Persicimonas caeni: one gene and its partner. The protein of the gene in region 1 binds, or shares a complex with, the protein of each later gene. Links are inferred from orthologs where the notes say so. Each region holds a gene or a part of one and is shown on either strand. Other genes may lie near its edges. The genes, in order: uvrA and mfd.

Region 1 (7,758 bases):
TCGGAGAGTAGAACAGTGATCACGACATCGGACATCATGGTGAACTTCGGCGGCACGCCCCTCTTCGAGGGGGTCAACGTCAAGTTCGTGCCCGGCAACTGCTACGGGCTGATCGGCGCCAACGGCGCGGGCAAGTCGACCTTTTTGAAAGTCTTGAGCGGTGAGCTCGAGCCGTCGGCCGGCAGCGTGCATATCCCGGCGAACCTGCGCATGGCCAAGCTCGAGCAGGACCAGTTCAAGTTCGACGAGATGGTCGTGCTCGACACGGTGCTCTTCGGTCACCCGCGCCTGTTTGAAGTCCACAAAGAGCGCGCCGAGCTGTACGCCAAGCCCGATTTCAGCGAGGAGGACGGCGCGCGCGCAGCCGAGCTCGAGGTCGAGTACGCCGACATGAACGGCTACGAGGCCGAGTCCGAGGCGGCGAGCCTGCTCGACGGGCTGGGCGTGCCCTCCGAGCTGCACTACAAGACGATGGGCGAGCTCGAGGGCGGCCACAAGGTGCGCGTGCTCCTGGCCCAGGCGCTCTTCGGCCAGCCCGACATCCTGCTGCTCGACGAGCCGACGAACCACCTCGACGTGCACACGATCGCCTGGCTCGAGAACTACATCTCGCGCCTGACCACGCTGGTCATCGTGGTCAGCCACGACCGCCACTTTTTGAACAACGTGTGCACCCACATCGCCGACATCGACTTCCGCAAGGTGCAGGTCTACGCCGGCAACTACGACTTCTGGATCCAGGCCAGCGAGCTCGCCTTGCGCCAGCGCCGCGACGCCCAGAAGAAGGCCAGCGACAAGGCCAAAGAGCTGCAGGCGTTCATCGAGCGCTTCTCCTCGAACGCCTCGAAGGCCAAGCAGGCCACCTCGCGCAAAAAGCTGCTCGCCGAGCTCACCCTCGACGACCTGCCCGTGTCGACGCGCAAATACCCGCATATCGTCTTCAAGCCCGAGCGCGAGCCGGGCCGCGTGCTCCTCAACGTCGAGGGTCTCACCAAGACGATCGACGGCGAGAAGATCCTCGACAATGTCAGCTTCTCGTTGCAGCCGGGCGAGCGCGTGGCGTTCGTCGGCCACGACGGCCGCGCCAAGACCGCGCTATTCGACATTTTAGCAGGCGTCAGCGAGCCCGACAGCGGCACGTTCGAGTGGGGCTCGACCATCACCCACGCCTACTTCCCCCGCGAGAACGAGCCCTTCTTCGACGGCGTCGACCTCAACCTCATCGACTGGCTGCGCCAGTACACGATCAACAAGCACGAGGAGGACGTGCGCGGCTTCTTGGGCAAGATGCTGTTCACCGGCGAAGACACCCTCAAGCCGGTCAACGTCCTGTCGGGTGGCGAGCGCGTCCGCTGCATGCTCGCCCGCATGATGCAGGTCGGCGCCAACGCGCTCATCTTCGACGAGCCCACCAACCACCTCGACCTCGAGAGCATCACCGCGCTCAACCGCGCGATGGAGGCCGCCGAGGACCTGGTGATCTTGCTGTCGTCGCACGACCGCGAGCTGGTGAACACCGTCGCCAACCGCATCATCGAGATCGGCCCGCACGGGATGGTCGACCACCTGATGACCTTCGACGAGTACATCGAGAGTGACCGGGTGGCGCAGGAGCGCGTGGAGATTTATGGGGGCGTGGCGGCGCTTTGATTCGGTGCGGGGGGCCTCTCCCTCGATCCCTCTCCTTCCCTTCGCTTTGGGCGAGGATGGGTGGCCTCTCCCTCGATCCCTCTCCTTCCCTTCGCTTCGCTACGGGTGGAGAGGGGGGCCTCTCCTCGGTCCTCTCCTTCCCTCCACTTCGTTACGGGCGGAGAGGAAGACGTCGTTCTATCGGACTCTGTACAAGGTGCGTACTGGCAACATCTTCCTCCCCTGCGCGAAGCAAAGCGTAGCGTAGGGGAGGACCGAGGAGGGGACTCCTCCTCCGCGCAGCGAAGCGAAGTGGAGGAGGACCGAGGAGGAGGCCAAACAAAGCCCCAACACTGAACAAACGTCCCGGCACTTGCCACCACTCCAATCCCCTGAAATACTGCCCCGCCCACGGCGGTTCATTTCGAGCATGATTGTCCGCCGCGCCGAAGTGTTTTCCCTGCAGTATCTCCGGTACATATGACTGCCCAACCCAGCTTTAAAGCGCCCGCTCGCGCCACCCACGGCGAGCGTGTTTTCGACAAAGATGCGATCGTGATCCATGGGGCGCGCGAGCATAACCTGCGCAACCTCGACCTGGCGTTGCCCAAGCGCCGGCTGATCGTGTTCACCGGGCCGAGCGGCTCGGGCAAATCGAGCCTGGCTTTCGACACGGTCTATGCCGAGGGGCGGCGCCGCTACGTCGAGAGCCTGTCGACCTACGCGCGCCAGTTTCTGGGCCAGATCGACAAGCCCGACTTCGACTATATCGCGGGGCTGAGCCCGACGATCTCCATCGAGCAGAAGACGTCGACCAATAACCCGCGCAGTACCGTGGGGACGGTGACCGAGCTGCACGACCACCTGCGCGTGCTCTACGCCAGGCTCGGCCAGCAGTTTTGTCACGAGTGCGACCGCCCGATCACCTCGATGTCCAAAGAGGCGATCATCGGCAGCGTGCTGTCGCTCGACGAGGGCACCAAGTTCATGGTGCTCGCCCCGCTGGTGCGAAACCGCAAGGGTGAGTACCGCGACCTGTTCGAGGAGCTTCGCCAGGACGGGTTCATCCGGGCGCGGATCGACGGCGAAATCGTCGCGCTCGAAGACGTCGAGAAGGTCGCGTTGCACACGCGCCACGACATCGACGTGGTCGTCGACCGGCTCATCGCCAAGCCCGGCAAGCAGCAGCGCATCACCGACTCGGTGGAGCTGGCGCTGTCGACGGCCGGGGGGCGCTGCATCATCGTGACGCCGCCTCAGGGAGACGAAAAGCAAGAGCGCGAGCGCCTCTACAGCACCGAGCGCGCCTGCACCCACTGCAATATCGCGTTCCCCGAGTTGAGCCACCAGAGCTTCTCGTTCAACAGCCCGCTGGGGATGTGCTCCGATTGTCAGGGCATCGGCACGACCGACCAGGTCGCGCCCGACTCGCTGGTCATCGACGGGTCGAAGTCCCTCGCCGAGGGCGCCGTCGAGGCGATTGGGCCCCACCCGGAGAGCGACCGCGGCAAGCGCTTCAAGCACGCCGAGTCGGTCAAAAAGGTCTGGAAGCAGCTCGAGACGAGCGCCAAGGCCCGCAAAATCGACCTCGACCGGCCGTGGAGCGAGCTGACGAGCGACGAGCGCGAGCTCGTGCTCTTCGGGCCCGCCGAAAAGAAAAAGAAGAGCTACAAGGGCTTCGAGGGCGTCGTCGACTTCGTCGCCCACGCCCACAAGAAAGCCCGCAAGAAGAGCACCCGCGAGTTCTTCGGCGAGTTCCAGGAGCCGGCGCCCTGCCCCACCTGCGACGGCACGCGCATGCGCCCCGAGAGCCGGGCGGTGCGCTTCAAGGGCCGCTCGCTCGCCGAGGTCGGCGACATGGGCATCGACGAGGCGCGCGCGTTCTTCGAGGAGGTCGAGCTCGAGGGCCGCGACGCGGTCATCGGCACCGAGCTCATCGAGGAGATCCGCGAGCGCCTGGGGTTTTTGCTCGACGTCGGCCTCGACTACCTGTCGCTCGGCCGCGCCGCGCAGACGCTGTCGGGCGGCGAAGCCCAGCGCATCCGCCTGGCGAGCCAGTTGGGAAGCGAGCTGTCGGGCATCTTGTACGTGCTCGACGAGCCGTCGATCGGCCTGCACGCGCGTGACCACCGACGCCTGCTCGAGACGCTCGAGTCGCTTCGCGACCAGGGCAACTCGGTCATCGTCGTCGAGCACGACCGCGACACGATGGAGCACGCCGACCTGATCGTCGACTTCGGCCCGGGCGCCGGGCGCGTGGGCGGCGATATCGTGGCCATGGGCACGCCCGACGAGATTCTGGAGAGCTCCGAGTCGCTCACCGCCGACTACCTGGCCGGCCGCAAAAAGATCGCCGTGCCCGAAGAGCGCCGCTCGACGGACACGCCGAGCCTGTGGATTCGCGGCGCGCGCCACAACAACTTGAAGGGCATCGACGCGCGCTTTCCCACCGGCACGTTCACCTGCGTGACCGGCGTGTCGGGCGCGGGCAAAAGCTCGCTGGTCAACGAGACGCTCTACCCGGCGATCGCCCGAAACGTCTACTTCAAGCACCGATCGGTGGGCGCCCACGACGAGATCGAGGGCCTCGAGCTCTTCGACAAGGTCATCAAGATCGACCAGTCGCCCATCGGCCGCACCCCGCGCAGCAACCCGGCGACCTACACCAAGGTCTTCGACCATATCCGCGACCTGTTCGCCAACCTGCCCGAGTCGCGCATGTACGGCTTCGACAAGGGCCGGTTCAGCTTCAACGTCAAGGAGGGGCGCTGCGACGAGTGCAAGGGCCAGGGCGTCCAGACCGTCGAGATGAGCTTCTTGGCCGACGTGTACGTCCCGTGCGACGCCTGCCTGGGCCGGCGCTTCGACCCGACGACGCTTCGGGTGAAGTACCGCGGCCACAGCATCAACGACGTGCTCGACATGACGATCGCCGAGGCCGCCGAGGTCTTCGACAAGCACCCCAAGATCTCGCGAATCATGCAGACCTTGCTGGACGTCGGCCTCGACTATATCCAGCTCGGCCAGCCCTCCCCGACCCTGTCGGGCGGCGAAGCCCAGCGCGTCAAGCTGTCGCGCGAGCTGGCCAAGATCGCCACCGGCGACACGCTCTATATCCTCGACGAGCCGTCGACCGGGCTGCACTTCCACGACATCAGCAAGCTCCTGGGCGTGGTCGACCAGCTCGTCGACGCGGGCAACACGGTCGTGATGATCGAGCACAATATCGACATCATCAAATGCGCCGATTACCTCATCGACATCGGCCCCGAGGGCGGCCACGAAGGCGGCCACCTGGTGGCCGCGGGCACGCCCGAAGAGGTCGCCGAGGTCGACGAGAGCTACACCGGCAAGTTTTTGCGTGAGGCGTTGGGGTGAGCCCCGCGACCGCGCCCGAGACCGCGCCCGCGCCCCGTTGTTATTTTTGCAATGAGTTCACCGTTCGAAGCCGCTCCGATTGAACGATATCGATCAATTCGAGCGATATTGCTGCATCGACCGTAAAGCAGATGAACGGCGGGGCGCGGGCGCGGGCGGGGGCGCGGGCGCGGCGAGTCCCGGGCTAATGAATATTGTTTATTGATGGAGCACACCATGACCCACCCACGCCTGCACAACCTCCTCGCCCTCTCCACCGCCTCGCTCGCCCTGCTGGCGAGCGCGTGCGAGACCTCCGGGCCGACGGCCGACGAAGCCAAACCGGCGCAGTCCGCGAAACCCGAACCGCTCACCCAGCCCGACGACGTCGCCGCCGAGCCGTGCGCGGCGAAGATGGAGGCGGTCGCCGAGAAGCTGCGGCCGTTCCGGTTGTCGCGGTCGCTGCCCGACTTCGCCGCGGCCGACGACGAGCTCGTCGCGATGCCCGCGGACATCGGTGAGGCGCTGCTGCCCGACAGCCCCACCTCGGAGCGCTTCGACACGATGACCTTCGTCGAGTTGATGCCCGACGGGCGGGTGCGCCTCGGCGACGCCAAGGCGCCGATCGACGTGGCGAAGCTCGAGGCGCGCCTGGTGTCGCTGCAGCGACGACGCGCTAAAGAGGCGCAGATGCTGCAGCAGTCGGCGCCCGAGCCGATGCAGGCGGTCGTTGTGGCCCGGTCAGACGCCCAGCCGTCGGCGCTCGCCGACGTCATCTTCGCGCTCAACAAGGCGAAGGTCGCCGACATCGCGTTCGCCTACGCCGCCGAGGGCGTCGAGGCCGAGATGCTGCCGGTAGTCACCATCGAGACCGAGCTGGGCGTCGACGCCCAGGTAGAGCGCTACCGGCGCCACCTGCGCGCGTCCGACGCCGAGCGCGACGAGTTGCGCGAACAGGACCGCGCGTTCCACGACAAGGTGTTCGGCGAGCCGTGGAACGCCCAGTGCCACCGCACGTGGACCCTCGCCCTCGCCGGGCGCCTCGACGACGCCGAGGACGTGGTCGACCCGGACGAGACAGCCTGTTGTGCTCAGACCAACTGGAGCGCCGTGCAGTACCTCACCGTCGGCGGCGAGCAGCGCTCGTATGCGTCGTGGCGTGTGGTGTCGGCGAAGATGAGCGGGGTTCAGGCTAACAGCAGCCCCCTGGCGAAGCTGAAGTTGAAGCAGAACCACCCGGTGTTGAAGCTGTCGGCGGGCGACTCGTACCGGGCGTTTTTGCAGAAGGTGGTCGAGGCGGGCGACGAGCTACACGTGTTTGTGTTTGTGCCGTAGCCGCGCATACGCCTCGCGCTGGCTCCCCTCTCCGAATACTTCGACGAGCCACGCCTTGTCGGCGCGCGACAGGTGGGCTTCGACGGGCACCTCGGGTGACCAGGTCAGGGTGCCGTCGCCCACGCCGGGCCGGCCGCGGTCGGCCATCAGCACGAGCCGACGCTGGTCGCCCACACCGTGCTCGACCACGTAGAGGCCGCCGAATTTCTCGCGCGGGATTTTCAGCCCCGCGTTGAGCCCCCGCGGCGCGATCAGCTCGACGTAGTCGGGGGTGAGGGCCAATTTGCGGATGCGGTGTCGGTTGTTGTAGCCGGCGCCGAGCGCGACCGTGACCACCAGCAGGGGGATGGCGAAGGCGAAGAGCGTGAAGAAGATGCCCGGCGCAAAGAAGAGCCCGGCGACGAGCAACGGGACCAGGATGCCGAGCACGATCAGGTTCGTGCGCAGGCTCATGTCGACGCTGAACGTGCGGAAGAGTTCGACCTCCAGGCGCCCCTCCTCGCGCGAGACCGACAGCTTCGATTGGTAGGGAAGCGGCGGCAGGTCGTCGGCCGTGGGCACGAGGCCCGCGCCGGCGTAGCGTTTCAGTTGGCCTCGCTCTTCGACGTCGAAGCGAAGCCGCACCATCGCTTCGCGCGCGGTCTGCAGCCGCTCGGTGGGGTTCGGCTCGAGCAACTCTCCCAAAAAATCGACGAACTCGCCGGTGACCGGCACCACGTCGCGAAACTGCAGGCGCAGTCGTTCGACGGGCAGGTCGGCCGGGTGGCGGTGGGCGAGCAGGTGGACGAGCGTGGCGCCGAGCGAGTAGAGGTCGCTTGCGGGCGTGGCGCGACCGCTGAGCTGCTCGGGGGCGACGTAGCCGGGGCTCCCGACGAGCGTCGAGCCACCCACCGTCGCCTGCACGTGCTCGCCGGCAATGCCGAAGTCGATGAGGGCGACGCGCCCGTCGGGCCTGCGGATCAGATTCGACGGCTTGACGTCGCGGTGAATCACCGGCGGGTCGAGGCTGTGGATATAGTCGAGGACGTTGAGCACCGAACGACACAGCGCCACGGCTTCGGATTGGCGCATGTGGTGGCCGCGTTCGATGAGCTCGAGGAAGCTGTCGCCGGCGATATACTCGCGCACGAGGAAGTAGCGCGTCGCGTTGTCGCCGGCTTGTTGGAACGCATCGATATGTCTGGGGATGGCGTCGTGGTCGAGGCGCTCGAGCAGCCTGGCCTCGCGCTCGAAGAGCTCGACCGCCTTCCAATCGTGCGCCAGGTCGAGGTCGAACTCCTTGACGACGACCTGCTCGCCCGTGCGGTGGTCCACCGCCAAGTACGTATCGCCCTGCCCGCCGCGCCCGAGCACGTCCGACAACTCGTAGCGCCCGTCGAGCATCTCGCCGTCGAGGCGCTCTACCGCGTCCATGTCGAGGGGAGTCTGGGCCATCAC
Region 2 (8,473 bases), 2.6 Mb from region 1 along the record:
CATCGACAACCGCTCGTGGATGACCTCGCTCAGCAGGCGCTCGGCGAGTGTGTCCTTCATGGCCGAGAGGACCGCGGCGCGCGTGCCCAGGCCCTCTTCCTCGGCCACGTCGGCCATCACCTCGAATTGGGCGATGCTGTCGAGGTACTCCTTCTTCTTCTCGATCGTCGCAAACCGCGCCCGCGCAAACTCGGGGAGCGCCTGCAAGCGCCGGTTGAACTCGCCGAGCGTGATCTCCTCGCCGTCAACGACGACGACCGGCTCCTTTTCGATCTCGGCAGTCGCCTTCGGCTGCTCGCTGCGGTCGATCTCGCCGCGAAGTTGCGCCTCCGAGGGCTTCTCGGGCGCGCAACCCGCCGAGGCGATGAGGGCCAGCGTGGTGACTGCCAGGTATGTGCGAAACCGCGATTTCATAAGCTGAGGCGTCTACTTCGACGGGCGGGGTCTGCCCCGTCCCGTTCCACCAACAGTGCTCGGGGGGCAATTGATTCCAAGCTATGGTCTAGCACCGATCGGCCGATCTGTGAAATGAAGGCAGGCTATTTGCGGCGAGGGCAAACGACGCCCCCGACAAACGACGAGTCGAGGGTCGACTCATCAACCACACGAGTTGCGAGGGATCGACCCTCAAATTGTCGTTTGCGCCGTCGTGCAGGCGCCTCTAATAGCGAGCGCCAAAACCCCGCAAGGCCACGGTTTATACGCCTCGTCGGGGAACCCGCCTCGTCGGGGAACCTGGTTCCCTGACGCCCGGGTTCCCTGACGCCCGGGGCGAGCGATATTACTTCGAGCCAGACCATCTTGGTCTGGGCAAGCGAGTGAAGCGAGCGCGCGCCGCGCCTTCTGCGGCGCCTCGGTAGCCCCGGGCGACGCGAAGCGAGTCCGGGGGAGGGCGCGCGAATCATCGAGGCGTGGGTGTCGGACGAGTTGCGACGTCTTGGGTTGTCCTATAGTTGCGTTTGGGGTGGTTGTGGCTCACCCGGGACTCCCTTCGCTACGCTACGGTCGCCCCGGGCTACCGAGGCCTCAGCAAACGACGCTTCGGCGCGGCTCCCGAGGGTCGCCTTAGGCTCGCAAACCCGAGGGGCGCCTTAGGCTCGCAAACCCGCACCAAATGGGCTTCGTCGGGGAACCTGGTTCCCTTACGCTGCGGGGCGCCTCAGGCGCACGAATGGGGTGTTGGCGACAACGGGAATCTACAGCCAACACGTGACATCGATTTCAGTGACCACGGATTTCCAGAAGGTCATCCCGTTCCTCATCAGCATAAGCTGACACCGAATAATCCCGAACTGGCACCGAAAGGCGGGATGAAGCGTGGAGAGCCCGAGCCTTTTGAGATGGACGAGTGACTGCAATTATCCGAGCGAGAAAGAGATGCAGACTTCACACCTACTAGCTAGTGCGCCGGCCGGATGAGTCCGCACAGGGCTTCCCGCTGTCGAGGATGGCAGATGCGTTGATTGAACTTGACTATCTGTCAACGAGTGACCAAGTGGAGCTCAGGCGGGTCTGGGGGGTTGGCGATACCGTATGTGAGTGGGAAGAAGCAACGGAAAGGTGCCCTTTATCCCTGCCGTTTTGGGAAGTCTTGGAAGTTATTCGTGACGAAAGCCAATGGTTTTATGACTTAGACGTCAGTCTTGCGTCTCGTCACTTCCGGTTCGGTGTTTTTGATTCTTCTTTTGTATATATCGAAGGCCCAGATCGCATGGTTCAGTCGCTGACCAGGTTCTTTCCCGGAGAGGAAAGCTTCAGTGGCGCGCTGCCGTTTTGAACAGTAATAGGTTTTATGCGTCCCAACCGGTACCGAGTGGATTGGAGACACCCTTGAAGTTGTTCGTCCGTAAGTGTTTTTGCTGCCTTTTTCTCGCCGTCTTCACAACCGCTTGCGGCGATGGCACTCCCAACCAAACCTCCGACGCCGGCGCATCCGTCGACGTCGACGCCGTCGACGTCGAGCATGACGCAAACGACGTCGGCGACGCCGGCCACGCAGACGCCGACACAGAACCCGGCCCCGTCTTCGGCGAAACCGTGAGCGCGGGCACCTACCACTCCTGCGCCATTCTAAACGACGGAGAGCTTCGCTGCTTCGGGTTGGGTGACGTGTGGGGCACCCACGAAGGTCTGTGGGACCTCGACCAGTCGGTCGAGCCCGACGGGGAGTTTGTGCAGGTGAGCAGCGGGACGCTGCATTCGTGCGGCATCAAAGCCGATGGCGCGGTCGAGTGTTGGGGGCATGGGCGCCTGCCGGGTCGCGCGGAGGCGCCGTCGGACTACGACTTCGACCAGGCGGTGCCGCCCGAGGGGACCTTCCTCGCCGTCGACGCCGGGCCCTACGCGACGTGCGGGGTTCGCGACGACCGCACCGTCAAGTGTTGGGGCTGGATGAGCGGGCCGGAGGACCTCGTCGACGGCGAGGCGCGGCAGGTAAGCGTGGGCTACGGCCACATGTGCGCAGTCATGAACAGCGGCGAAGTCGAGTGCGTCGGGTACGGCTCCGATGCCGAGGCTTCCGATGGGCAATACCACTTCGGCCAGGCGGCGCCGCCGGCCGGGGAGTTTGTGCAGGTCAGCGCCGGCCACTTTCACAGCTGCGGCGTAAGGCGTGACGGGACGGTGAGTTGTTGGGGGCTTGGGAGCGACGCGGAGGTTCGCGAACACGATTTCGATCACGATCAGGCGGTCGCGCCCGAAGGACGCTTTCGGTGGGTCGCGGCCGGGCGGGCGCACTCGTGCGGCGTGCGCGAGGATGGCGACGTCGAGTGTTGGGGCTTTGGCGCCGAGCCCGGCCCCGCGGACCTGCGCGACAGGGGGCACGCCGACGCTCGGCAGGGGCCGTTCGTGGAGGTCTCCACTTGGAACTGGCATACATGTGGGCGGCGCGAGAGCGGCGAGGTCGAGTGTTGGGGCAACAACGGCCTCGGGCAGGCAGATCCCGATAGCGAGTACGGCGCCGACGGCTGCGAGCGGGTCGACCACGGCGACTACGGCATCTATGGGTGCAGTCCCCTGTGCCAGACCGGCTGTGGCGAAGGCCAGGCGTGCATCCTGACGTGGACGCACGACGTTGGCTACCTGACGAGGTGTACGTCACCCGGGATCAACGCTCCGGGCGAGATGTGCAGTCCCTCGGCTGGTCTCTGCGAAGCCGGGTCGGGGTGTATCACCGACGGGGGGCTCGAGGGGACGTGCCGTGCGTTTTGTCGCAATGACGGTGATGCCGAGCCGCAGTGTCCGTCTGGTTATCGTTGCACGGGCTCGGTGTCGATTGGGACGTGTCGGCCGAGGTGACGGGGAACGTGCTGTTTTGTCACACCACTAGAAGCGCTGCCTCCAAACGACATCCCTGTTCGCAGCGACATCACACCCCGGCGCGATACGTCAGCAGCTTCTCGACGAACGCGCGGGTCGTCTCCAGCGGGCGGGCCGACTCGTCGGGCTTGAGCGAGTAGATGAGCTTCATCTCGTCGGTGATGCGCAGGCGGCCGCGGGTCTCGTGGATGAAGTCGACGACCTTCTCGGGCGCCAGCGTGGTCGACTCGTCGAGCTCGACGCTGATGGCGCTGGGGCCGGTGTCGAGGCGGCGGGCGCGAAGCTGGCGGCAGGCGGCCTTGACCGCGATGATGTCGCGCAGGTTGCGCACCGGCTCGGGCGGCTGGCCGAAGCGGTCGGCGAGCTCTTCGTAGATGTCGAACAGCTCGTCGCGGTCGCGGGCGAGTGAGAAGCGCTTGTAGAACATGAGCCTGAGCGAGGTCGCGTCGATATAGTCCGACGGGATATACGACTCGACGGGCACGTTGACCTCCGGCTCGATATCCTCCTGGACGTCGTCGCCGCGAAGGTCGTTGATCGTCTCCTCCAACAACTCCGTGTACAGATCCAAACCGACGGCCTGGACGTGGCCAGACTGGTCGTCGCCGAGCAGGCTGCCTGCGCCGCGAATCTCGAGGTCGTAGGTGGCGACCTGGAAGCCGCTGCCGAGTTCGGTGTGCGTCTGGATGACCTCCAGGCGCGCCTGGGCGTCCTTGGGCAGCGTGCGCGTGGGTGGAATCAGCAGGTAGGCGTAGGCGCGCTCGGTGCCGCGGCCGACGCGGCCGCGAAGCTGGTAGAGCTGGCTCAGGCCGAACAGGTCGGCGCGGTTGACGATGATCGTGTTCGCGTTGGGGATATCGAGCCCACTTTCGATGATCGCCGAGCAGACGAGCACGTTCACGTCGCCCTCGATATACGAGAGCATGACGTCCTCGAGCTTCTTCTCGGACATCTGGCCGTGGCCCACCGCAATCCTCGCCTCGGGGACGAGCTCGCCGATGTGGGCGGCCATCTCGTCGATGGTCTTGACGCGGTTGTGCACGAAGAAGACCTGCCCGCCGCGCGAGATCTCGCGCATGACCGCCTCGCGGATGACGCTGTCGCTGAATTTGGCGACGTGGGTCCTGACCGCCAGGCGGTTGTGCGGGGGCGTGGCGATGATCGACAGGTCGCGGATGCCCAGAAGGCTCATCTGCAGTGTGCGCGGGATCGGCGTGGCTGTGAGCGTGAGCACGTCGATGTTGTTGCGCATCTTCTTGATCTTGTCTTTGTGCTTGACCCCGAAGCGCTGCTCCTCGTCGACCACGAGCAGGCCCAGGTTCCGGAACTTGATGTCTTGCGACAAGATCCGGTGGGTGCCGATGAGGATGTCGACCTTGCCCTCTTCGGTGGCCGCGATGATTTCCTTGGCCTCCTTGGAGGTGCGAAAGCGGCTCAGCGCCTCGACGCGCACGCCGAACTCCTCGCAGCGCTCGCGGAAGTTCAGGCGGTGCTGCTCGCACAAAATCGTGGTGGGTACGAGCACGGCGACCTGCTTGCCGTCCATCGCTGCCTTCATCGCCCCGCGGATGGCGACCTCGGTCTTGCCGAAGCCGACGTCGCCGCAGACCAGCCGGTCCATGGGCCGCTTGGAGACCATGTCGGAGAGGGTCTCCTCGATGGCGCGGGCCTGGTCGGGGGTCTCCTCGAAGGGGAAGGCGGCTTCGAACTCGCGGTAGAAGTCGTCGGGCGGGCTGAAGCTGTGGCCCTTGGCCATCTCGCGCTGGGCGTACAACTTGAGCAGGTCGCCGGCGATCGCCTTGATCTGATCTTTGACGCGCTCTTTGGTCTTGTCCCAGCTCGTGCCGCCGAGCTTGTCGAGGCGGATACTATCGACCGCCTTGCCGATATATTTCTGGACGCGCGCCAGCCGGTGGACCGGGATGTAGAGCTTGTCGCCGTCGTCGTACTCGATGTTGAGGAAGTCGTTGCCAATCCCCTCGACCTCGAGGTGGATGAGGCCGTGGTACTTACCGATACCGAAGTCGACGTGGACGACGTGGTCGCCGGGGGTCAGGTCGCGGAAGTGCGAGATCTCGGCGTGTTCGGTGACCGACTTCTTCGAGTGGGTGGCCACGCGTTGGCCGAAGACCTCTTCGCCCGACACCAGGCACAGGCCGAGGTGCTCGGAGCGAAACCCGCCCGACAGGTCGGCCTTGTAGACCTCGATGAGGCCGGCCGGCGGCGGCACCGGCTCGGTGACGTCGATGGGCGGCTCCAGGTCGAGGGCGTCTTCGCCGTAGGTCTTGAGCAGCGAGACGAGCCGGTCGACCTGGCCGGCGGTGCGGCAGGCAAAGCAGATACGCCCGTAGCGACCCTTCCACTGGCCGATATGCTCGACGAGCTTTTTGACGGTCTGCTCGACGCCGCGCTTTTCTTTGCGCAGGCGCACCACGTCGGTGTTCGGGCGGGCGCGAAACTCGAAGGAGTCGTCGTCTTTGGGCAGCCGGAAGGCGAGTTCGCTTTCGACCGGCTGCATCGCCACGCGGCGGATCTCGAGGCGCGTCGAGCGCTTGCGCACCCAGCTGACCATCGAGTTGGCCTGGCGAAAGTAGTCGTGCAGGTCGAAGACGAGTTCGCCCTTTTCGAGGGCGAGTTTGCGCTCTTCGCGCCGGTTTTCGACCAGGCGCTGGGCCTCGTCGAGGAGCGTGTCGGGGTCGACGACGACTACGATGGCGTCGTCGGGCACGTAGTCGAACAGGTCGGCGCACTCGTCGTGCAAGGCGGGCAACAGCGCGTCGATGCCGATGAAGTGCAGGCCGGCCTGCAGGTCGGCGACGACCTCGCGGATCTCACGGCTGGGGAACTGCAGGTCGTTGCCCAGGTCGCGAAGCTTGCGTCGGGCCTGTTCGACCGACGTCTCGTCCAAGATCTCCTGGCGCACCGGAAAGATCTGGCAGTCGAGGCGCTCGTCGACGGTGCGTTGGGTCTCGGCGTTGAACGTGCGGATCTCGGAGATCTCGTCGCCCCAGCGCTCGATGCGCAAGGGGTGGGCCTCCGAAGGGACGTACACGTCGACGATGTCGCCGCGAATGGCGTAGGTGCCCGGATCTTCGACCACCGGCACTTCGGTGTAGCCGCAGTCGGTCAGGTAGACGCGAAGCTCCTCGTTGGCGATCTCGTCGCCCAGCTCGAGGGTGCGCGACATGCGCCCGAGCGAACTTACCGGGATCGTCTTTCGCATCGCCGCCCCAATCGGGGCGACGGTGTAGCGCGGCGGGCGCTCGCCGGTGAGTTTGTGCAGCGTGCTGAGCCGGCGCATCATCAACTTGCGCTCCGGCGAGGCGTTGTGGAACGGGCCGACGTCGAACTCGGGGTAGTGGGCCACCTCGTCGGTAAACGGCGCGTCCTCCTCGATGATCCCGGAGGCGAACAGCTCGAGGTCGGTCGCCACCCGGCGCGCGTCGGCCGGCGCCGGGGTGAGCACCACCAGGGGGCGCTCGAGGCGACGGCTCAGGTCGGCCAACATGCACGCCTTGAGCGAGCCGGTCGCCCCGATGACCTGCAGGTGCGAGTGTCCCGCCTCGATGCGACCGACGAGCTCGGCGATCGGGTAGCGGCTCTCGAAATGCGCCTCGGCGCTCGCGGGAAGCGTTTGTTGTTCGTCGTTCATGAGGAGGGATCGAGTGATCGAGGGACCGAATGATCGAGGTAACTACAACTGCGTCACGGCAACTGCCCAACTACGACGCTGTCAGGGGAGATCTGGACGATTTGGGCAGAAGTGTCAATTGGCAGCCTCATACGAAGGCGTGGGCGCGGCCCAAAATTTCCCGGCGGCGCGAAGCTTGCAGGCTTTCTGGGGCAGAGTAGAAGAGGAGTAGGCAGGCCCAGTGGTGTTGTGGGGACGTCGTTGTTGATCCTGCAAACCGTGTAGGGTATCTTGGCCATGGACACGATCCAACTTAGACAAGGCGAATCGCCCGGAGCTTCGGCGCCGGGAGAAGCCGGCTCGACTATGAAAGAGACCAACAAGCTACAGCGAGTTCGCCAGACAGTGGTCGATGCACTCGACAGCTTCCACCGGGACGACTCCGGTGTGGCGATGACCGAGTACATCATCGTCTTTACGCTGATCAGTTTCGGGGCGACCATCGCCCTGATCGGCACCGCCGCCTATATCAAGGCCTACCGTGACTTCATGGTCTGGTGGCTGGGACACCCGGCGGTGTAGGGATTGGGGTCGCTAGTCCTCAAAGGTGTGACAGCATGTCACACCGCGAGGTGGCGACTCGAATTTCCCCGGCGAAAAACCGGTCCTCGTGGCCGCCGCGCCGGGGAGATGAGCCGAATCCAAACTTTTTTCTAGAGTTGGATCGGAAGTTGCTTCATAACTGAGTGTACTGAGAACAGTCGCCTGCGGAGGCGGCAGATTAGGCAGAACGTCAACGGACACAGAGAGACAGCGCGCTCGCTGGGTCGATATTCACCCCCCTGGAGGAGGTAAGACAATGGAAGCTCTCAAGAACCTGCTGGTCGCATTTCACAACGACGAAGACGGCGCTACCGCTACCGAGTACATCATCCTTCTGATTCTCATCGCTTGCTTCGTCATCGCCATCGTCAAGGTGTTCGGTGAGACGGCCAGCTCGAAGTTCAACGAGGCCGAGAACGCTGTCGACACTCAGGTCACGTTCTGAGTTAGGCTCGTAATCTACGAGCGCCTTCGCAAGGCGACAGAACACGGGCTCGCGTGCCTGTCATGAGCACGGCGAGTCGCGTGAAAGAGTGAGGCCGGGCAGCGCAACTGCGCGCTGCCCGGCCTCGTTTTCTTGTCGCTCCTCCCTTTGATGCGACCGCTCCCCGTTGTATAACCACGAGCCATGAAGACGATCGTCCAATCCGAGCTGTGGGTTCAACTCATCATCTTCGCCCCCTTGGGCGCCTTTCTCGTCACCGCGGCGATCATGGACGCGGTCTCGGCACACAACGACGAGGAGGGCAAAGGGCGCATCCCCAACAAGTTGAGCTACTCGTCGGTGCTGGTGGGGCTGGTCTGCCACACCGCTGCCTTCGGCCTCGACGGCCTGTTGGCCGGACTCCTGGCGGTGGTGGTCACCTTCGTCATCGGCATCTTTCTGGCCGCCCCGGGCTGGCTGGGAGGCGGTGACGTCAA

The links.
Region 2: the proteins of uvrA (region 1) and mfd are in contact, whole or in part, in a crystal structure (PDB 4DFC), measured with the Escherichia coli proteins. The link is inferred for Persicimonas caeni from one-to-one orthologs.

What each region holds. Positions count from the first base shown.
Region 1 is NZ_CP041186.1:1,362,500-1,370,257, forward strand. Bases 1,798-5,207 are described here. They hold uvrA (excinuclease ABC subunit UvrA), read left to right. Parts: upstream 1,798-2,109; coding sequence 2,110-5,007; downstream 5,008-5,207. In the rest of the region: FIV42_RS31385 (ABC-F family ATP-binding cassette domain-containing protein), read left to right, coding at 703-1,650; FIV42_RS05065 (hypothetical protein), read left to right, coding at 5,224-6,321; FIV42_RS05070 (serine/threonine protein kinase), read right to left, coding at 6,295-7,755; FIV42_RS05075 (serine/threonine protein kinase), read right to left, coding at 7,755-7,758. UniProt on the Escherichia coli protein: The UvrABC repair system catalyzes the recognition and processing of DNA lesions. UvrA is an ATPase and a DNA-binding protein. A damage recognition complex composed of 2 UvrA and 2 UvrB subunits scans DNA for abnormalities.
Region 2 is NZ_CP041186.1:3,940,210-3,948,682, forward strand. Bases 3,168-7,292 are described here. They hold mfd (transcription-repair coupling factor), read right to left. Parts: upstream 6,971-7,292; coding sequence 3,368-6,970; downstream 3,168-3,367. Other genes in these bases: FIV42_RS14680 (RCC1 domain-containing protein), read left to right, coding at 3,168-3,297. In the rest of the region: FIV42_RS14670 (peptidylprolyl isomerase), read right to left, coding at 1-414; FIV42_RS14675 (hypothetical protein), read left to right, coding at 1,448-1,777; more of FIV42_RS14680, read left to right, coding at 1,831-3,167; FIV42_RS14690 (hypothetical protein), read left to right, coding at 7,316-7,531; FIV42_RS14695 (Flp family type IVb pilin), read left to right, coding at 7,809-7,997; FIV42_RS14700 (A24 family peptidase), read left to right, coding at 8,181-8,473. UniProt on the Escherichia coli protein: Couples transcription and DNA repair by recognizing RNA polymerase (RNAP) stalled at DNA lesions. Mediates ATP-dependent release of RNAP and its truncated transcript from the DNA, and recruitment of nucleotide excision repair machinery to the damaged site.